One region of the Paenibacillus sp. BC26 genome, then DNA from elsewhere that is predicted to be linked to it. Evidence: riboswitches for the same ligand, from Rfam matches in the RefSeq annotation. Region 1 holds a riboswitch; the other holds the start of a gene.

Region 1 (3,587 bases):
GCACCTTCCGCCGATAGAGCAAATAACCAAAGAACGGTGCACCGATAAGCGCCGTCACCACGCCAAGCGAAATTTCTTTCGGGCTAAGCGCGGTCCGAGCGAGCGTATCCGCCCAAAGCAGATAAATGGCACCCCCTACGGCCGACAGCGGAATGATGAAGCGATAGTCGGGTCCGACCAACAAGCGAAGGAGATGAGGCACTACCAAGCCTACGAAACCGACTACACCGGCAATGGAAACCGCAACCGCCGTCAACAAGGTAGAAACAATCAGAACGATTAGTTTCGTTCGCTCGACGTTTACGCCTAAATGAGCGGCATGCCGCTCGCCCAGCACGAATAAATTGAGATGCTGTCCATAACGGATCATGACCGGCAAACCTACGATCAGGAACGGCACAATCAATTGGACATGCTCCCAACTGCGTGCGCTTAGACTCCCCATCAGCCAGAATAAAGCTTCGTTAATTACACCTTGCGACATCGACACCATGAACGTCACGAAAGCGCCGAGAAAAGCTTGAACGATAACGCCGGACAAGATTAACGTCTCGACATTAATCGATCCTCTTGCACGGGAGAGTGCAAATACAATAAAAAGTGTTACGATTCCTGTTGTGAAGGCGACGAGCGGAACCGTCCATAAGCCGATCACCGATTGGTAGCCGAATACAATCATGAAAGCCGCGCCAACCGAGCAGCCCGTTGCAACGCCAAGCGTGAATGGATCGGCAAGCGGATTGCGAAGTACACCTTGAAATCCGGAGCCGGCAAGTGCCAGGCTAGCTCCGACAAGCATAGCTAAGACGACTCTGGATAATCGCAGCTGAGTCACGATTGCGATATCGCTGGCCTCATAGAGACCGCTCGGATCCTCCATCCAAGGCAGCTGATGAATTAATATTCCCCATACGCGAAGAAGAGGCAATCTGGACGAGCCAATAGACAAACTGACGACGACAGATATAGCAAGAAGGAGCATCGCTGCTCCTCCATAAACATATAGCCTTTTTCTCATCTTACTTGAATAGGTCCGGATGCAGCTTCTTCGCTACCTCCAGCAGCCCATCGGCTAGTCGCGGTCCGACACGCGTCAACGGATCCTGGTCCACTTCAAACACTTGCTTATTCTTAATGGCGTTAATTGTTGCCCAGCCCGGTCTTGTTTCAATTCCCGTTAGAATGGGATTTTTCTCACCTTCAGCAAGTGTCATGGAAGCATATATGATCTGATCCGGATTCGATTTGACGACCGACTCGGGATTAATTTCGTACCAACCCTGTTCACTGGCAATGTTAACGCCTCCGGCGAGTGTAATGAGCTCATCCAGGAACTCGCCTTTTCCGACTGTCCAGCCCGGTGCGAACTCCAGGTATACATTCCGTTTCGGCGCATCTTTAACGGCATTAACAACCTGTTCCCTAACTTGCTCCATATGAGCCGTCACCGCTGCCGCTTGCTCGTTTTTATCCAAAATTTCACCGATCTGCTTTACCTTCTCCATGACGGCGTCATAGGTCTTAGGATCTGTCGCAAACACCGGAATTTGGAGCGAGCGAAGCTTATCGACAACGGCACTTCCCATTGTGTAGGAGGCGAGCACAAGGTCCGGTTTAAGCGAAACGATTTTCTCAATATCCGCGTCCATGTCCCCGATCTTCGGCAGACTCTCCGCTTCCTTCGGATAGTTGGAGTAATTGTCAACGGCAACCAGAGATGCCCCTGCTTCTACGGCATAGACGATTTCCGTCTCACTGGGCAGCAGCGAAACGATGCGCGCAGGCGCGGATTGGAACGTAAGCTCTGTGCCTGTTACATCCTTCAACTTCAGCGGATATACGGAATGTTGTTGTTGTTGTGCCGAGTTATTCGCATTCGCAGCAGCTTGCTCGGATGTATTAGCTGTATTGCCCTCATTCTCAGCAGCTTGATTGGCCTTATTCCCGCCGGAACCGCAAGCAGCCGTTAACATCAGCAAAGCAGCCATAGTCAGGGTTAAGACAATTTTAGTTAATGGCATTAATTTCGATTTCATGTGATTCATACTCTCCCTATTTTATAATTGCGTCCAATGAAAACCCGGCTATTGCCGAATGAAACAAAAAAAAAGCATTTCCGACTTCGAGCGTCAGAAATGCTTACGTTCCGTAGAACATCAGCGGGCAATATACAGTTGCCCATCTCCAACACCTCCCTAAGTCCTCGTAGGTAGCGTTTAAACGGAACAGGCAGGTATCCTGACTCGAAGCATCCGTCATCAACGTCTTCCCAAACGATCCCATCGTTCAGTGACTTATCGTTGATGCATTGTCGACTACGGCGATGGACAAGCATTCTTCCATTCCGGGGCGACGCTTCTTACAGTGGCGGGTCCGTGCCGGCATTGCACCGGTCTTCCCTTTTAAGCTAAGCTTGCGTGTTTCAACGAATGGAAACGAGCACATACACTTAGCACCTGTTCGTAAACTATGAAATTGCGCTTGAGTAAATATACCATCACCTATATAGGATGTCTACATTTGGCTTCACTTCCGTAGAAATCGGTTCATTTGACCGTTTAAACGCAGCGCATTAAATACGACTGAAACGGAACTGAGCGCCATAGCCGTCCCGGCCATCCACGGCTCTATGCCGCCAACTGCCGCAAATGGGATCACAATAGAGTTATACAGCAGCGCAAAACCAAGATTTTGACGAATATTCCTGACTGTCAGTCTGCTGATTTGAAAAGCCTCATAAATACCGGTCAGCCGCGAACGAAGCAACGTCATATGTCCGGCATCAAGCGCCGCTTCCGTACCGCCGCCCATCGCGATCCCGACATCTGCGGCCGCAAGTGCCGGGGCGTCATTCCAGCCGTCACCGGCCATGGCAATGACTCTTCCTTTCGCTTGCAGTTCGCGTATGAGCTCAGCTTTATGCTCCGGCAGCATGGACGCATGAACATTCTCCTGCGCGATACCCGTGATTCGGGCTACGTTCGTTGCCGATGAAGGATGATCGCCTGTTGCAAGCAAGATTTGAACCCCTTCGGCAGCCATTGCGGACACGGCCTCCGTTGACGATCGTTTCACTTGATCGGTGAAAGCAAACGCACCGACACACTCCCCGTCTATCGCGGCATAGATGACCGTCTCTCCCAGTTCTTCTCGTCGACTGACGAAGCTCAGCAACACGCGATTCATCTTCCAGTCCCGCTCAGCGGCAAAACCGGCATTTCCGATTGCGACTCGCTTACTCTCAACGACAGCTTCGATCCCCTTGCCGGGAAACGCATGATAAGCCGTCGATGCCGGGATGACCAGCCCTGCACGCTTGGCTGCCGCCTTAATCGCTGCCGCAAACGGATGCTGGGAATCTGCCTCGGCAGATGCAGCTAACCGCAGCAGTGCGCTTGGCGAGCCGGACAATGCAGATACTTCCGTTAACGCAGGCTTACCTTCCGTTAACGTGCCGGTCTTATCCAGCACGATTGTATCCAATTGCGCCAGACGTTCCAATGCGCCGGCTTCCTTCAACACAATGCCGCGGCGGGCAAGCTTACCGGTAGCCAATACGAGCGATATCGGCGCAGCCAAACCAAGCG
Region 2 (3,587 bases), on a different contig from region 1:
AAGGCATGAAGGCTTGGAATAATGACCAAGTCCCGCAATATATATCGAGTAATCCGATGATGGCTACCTCCTACGCGGAGATGATTTTCGGATTTCTGCAAGACCGGGCCGGTATGGGGGATTTAAGCGAGCCGGTTACGATTATGGAACTGGGTGCAGGCGCAGGGCGACTTGCATTTCACACCTTGCATCGATTGTGCGAGCTGCGCGATTACGCGGGTATCGAGCTGCCGCCTTTCCGGTACGTGATGACCGACCTGGCCTCTAAGAACGTATTGGCGTGGCAGCAGCATCCCGCCTTGCAGCCGTTCATTCGGGAGGGACTGCTGGACTTTGCAAGGTTTGATGCGGTACAGGATACTGAGGTGCATCTGGCAGTAGCGCAAACTACGATACGTCCGGGCGATTTGAAGCAGCCGCTGCTGATCGTCGCGAATTATTTCTTCGATGTGATTCCGCAAGAGTTGATCTATGTCCATGACGGCAAGGTTTATGAGTGCGACATCAGCGTCGAATTTCCGGATAATCTCAAGGAGCTTACGACTTCAGAGAAATTGAAGCAAATGAAGCTGAATTACGTGAATCGCCCGGCACCTGAATACACAGAGAAAACCTATCCGTATCACGACCTGATCGACATGTATGTGACGGAGCTGGATGATTCTTATATCCTGTTTCCGGTTGCCGGATTGACCTGCTTGGATCGGCTTCATCGGCTGTCACAGGCAGGGTTTCTGCTGATCACGGCGGATAAAGGCGATCACCGGCTGGAGCATTGGGACCTTGCGGACCCGCCGGAGTTCTTCCATCACGGCAGCTTCTCGTTAACGGCCAACTATCATGCGATTCAGCATGTGCTGGAGCAGCGAGGCGGACTGTCGCTCTTTACGAAGGAGCATCATTATCACGCGATTAATGTCGGCTGTATCCTCATGCTGGAATCGCCTATGCGGTATGCCAACACGCGGCTTGCTTTTCGACGCTTTGTCGACCGGTTTGGGCCGGACGAGTTCTTCAGTTTGAAGGAGTGGGTCGACCAGCATTCCGGCACGATGGGGCTGCAGCAAATCCTGGCCTTTTGGCGGCTTGGCGGGTACGACGCGGAGTTCTTTATCCAGAGCACGAAACGCATCTCGGCTCTGCTGCCTGAAGCGGGCGAAGAGGAATTAATGGATATTCAAAATGGCATTCACATCATGTGGTCATCCTTCTATGTGATGGAGCAGCGTTACGATTTGGCACTCGATGCCGGGCTGCTGCTGTTTGAGATGGAATTCTACGATGACGCGAAGGAATTCCTGAGCTTATCGATTGAAACCGACGAAGACGAGTCTGTGCCGACCGTCTTATTCTGTCTGGCGATATGCAGCTACGAGCAGGGGGACAAGGAAGCGGCAATGGTTTACTTGCGCGATGCGCTCGTCCTGGAGCCGGAGCATGAGGATGCCTTGGCGCTGCTGCATGCGCTGACCGCAGAAGAATAGGGCGGCTGCTTCAGGATAGGCTTTGCAATTACTGCAGCAATGGATAGACAAAAGCATTGTTCTTCTATAGTATGAATAGCAATTGAATAGCGCGATCAAGGTGCACGCTTAGTCGATAAGCGCTGCTTAATAGGGAAGTCCGGTGCAAATCCGGCGCGGTCCCGCCACTGTAAATGAAGAGCTGATCTAGAAGACGCCACTGGCCCATAAGCCGGGAAGGCATAGAGAAGCGTTGACGCATAGCCAGGAGACCTGCCTTGATTGGATTTTCACGGACTCTACGGATGATGGAGGCGGTGCTTTTTTTGTTGTCTATTCGTGTAATTGACGACGCCGGCTGCCCTTGATTCGATAAGAATCAGGGGTTTTTCTTGTTTTTCTGAACAACGAAGGAGACATAGGTGCATGAAACCAAACGGAACAAGATTTATTGCGGCGGCGATTGTCGTCGTTGTCCTCATTATTGCTTTCTATAGCAGCAGTCCTTCGACGACGAAGAAGAGTGAACGGACGACCGTACAAACGGCGACGGAAATGACGAATCCGGCGGGAGAAGAGTCGGCTTCGACTTCGCCAACACCTGCCGCTGAATCCGAGTCGGAGTCAACGGCCGATCCTTCAACCGAGCAGTCGGAGCCGGGCTCTACAGAGGATAAATCACCGGCACTAACTGATGAGGCTGCCGAACAAGCACAGGAGCCGGCAAGTCCTGATGATGGAGTGATCGCCTCTCCTAAGCCTGATCAGTCGGTGAAGCCTAAGCCGGACTCAGGTTCAAACTCAAACTCAAACTCAAATTCAAACTCAGACTCAGGCTCAAACTCAGGCTCAAACTCAAACACATCAGCACAAACCAAGCCTTCCACGCCGCCGAAGGGAGCAACGAAGCCTCCTTCAACGGACGCGAAGCCTCCAGCCAAGCCGGATGCCGGAAAGGATCCCTATCAGACCGAACCCGTTCCGGAAGGAAAGCCGACTCCCGTCGAACCGCAGAAGGCAGAAATCTCCAATAAGGTCATGACAGCGTATCTCTCCGTGAGCTGTGCCACAATCCTTGATCGTATGGATCAATTGGATGCCGAGAAGGTCGAGCTCGTCCCTAAGGATGGCGTCATTTTCAAGTCGCAGAAAGTGACCTTCTATGAAGGCGAGTCCGTGTTTAACGTGCTGCAGCGTGAAATGAAGAAGAACAAGATTCCGATGGAATTTGAGAATATGCCTATGTACAACTCCGCGTATATCGAGGGAATCAATAATTTGTACGAATTCGACTGCGGGGAGTTATCCGGGTGGATGTATAAGGTGAACGGCTGGTTTCCGAACTACGGCGCAAGCCGGTATCAACTGAAACAAGGCGATGTAATCGAGTGGGTATACACCTGCGATTTGGGCCGAGATGTAGGGGACACTTATGCTTCTACCGACGGCGGAAAATCATGAAAGACGCCTTCTCCGGCTATCACCCCTTCGTCAACTTCCTGTATTTCGTCCTAGTGATCCTGTTCGCTATGGTGTTCATGCATCCGGTCTGCTTAGCGATATCGATGATCTTCGCAATCGCCTATTCGATTAACCTGAGCGGTCGGAAAGCGATCGGCTTTCAGCTCTTCTATATGCTGCCTATGCTTTTGCTAACAGCCATCATTAATCCCGCATTCAATCATGAGGGAGTTACGATCCTAACGTATTTGCACAGCGGCAATCCCTTGACGCTGGAATCCATTGCCTACGGCATCGCAGCGGCTGCGATGTTTGTAACGGTTATTAGCTGGTTCACGTGTTACAACGCAGTCATGACCTCGGATAAGTTCATTTACCTCTTCGGTACCGTCATCCCGGTCCTCTCCCTCTTTTTCTCGATGGTGCTGCGTTTTGTTCCGAAGTTTAAGGCGCAGCTTGCCGTAGTATCCTATGCGCAGAAATGCATCGGCAGGGATCTGTCGAGTGGCGGCGTCTTCGTTAGAATCAAGCACGGCATTCGAATTCTATCGATCATGGTGACCTGGATGCTGGAGAACGCCATCGAAACGGCGGACTCCATGAAGAGCAGAGGCTACGGATTAAAGGGGAGAACGGCCTTCTCCCTCTTTAAGTTCGGCCGCC

The links. Region 1 has a riboswitch for cobalamin ahead of BM412_RS12530 (ABC transporter substrate-binding protein). Riboswitches for the same ligand answer to the same signal wherever they lie in the genome.
Region 2: linked by a shared signal. The riboswitch ahead of BM412_RS26700 (DUF4430 domain-containing protein) and the one ahead of BM412_RS12530 (ABC transporter substrate-binding protein) in region 1 are both predicted to bind cobalamin.

The regions. Positions count from the first base shown of each region.
Region 1 is NZ_FPAD01000001.1:2,855,671-2,859,257, forward strand. It holds gene BM412_RS12525 (FecCD family ABC transporter permease) at 1-1,018, opposite strand, end outside; gene BM412_RS12530 (ABC transporter substrate-binding protein) at 1,020-2,036, opposite strand; cobalamin riboswitch at 2,211-2,462, opposite strand; gene BM412_RS12535 (heavy metal translocating P-type ATPase) at 2,527-3,587, opposite strand, start outside.
Region 2 is NZ_FPAD01000005.1:116,753-120,339, forward strand. It holds gene BM412_RS26695 (SAM-dependent methyltransferase) at 1-1,484, shown strand, start outside; cobalamin riboswitch at 1,566-1,759, shown strand; gene BM412_RS26700 (DUF4430 domain-containing protein) at 1,890-2,924, shown strand; gene BM412_RS26705 (energy-coupling factor transporter transmembrane component T) at 2,921-3,587, shown strand, end outside.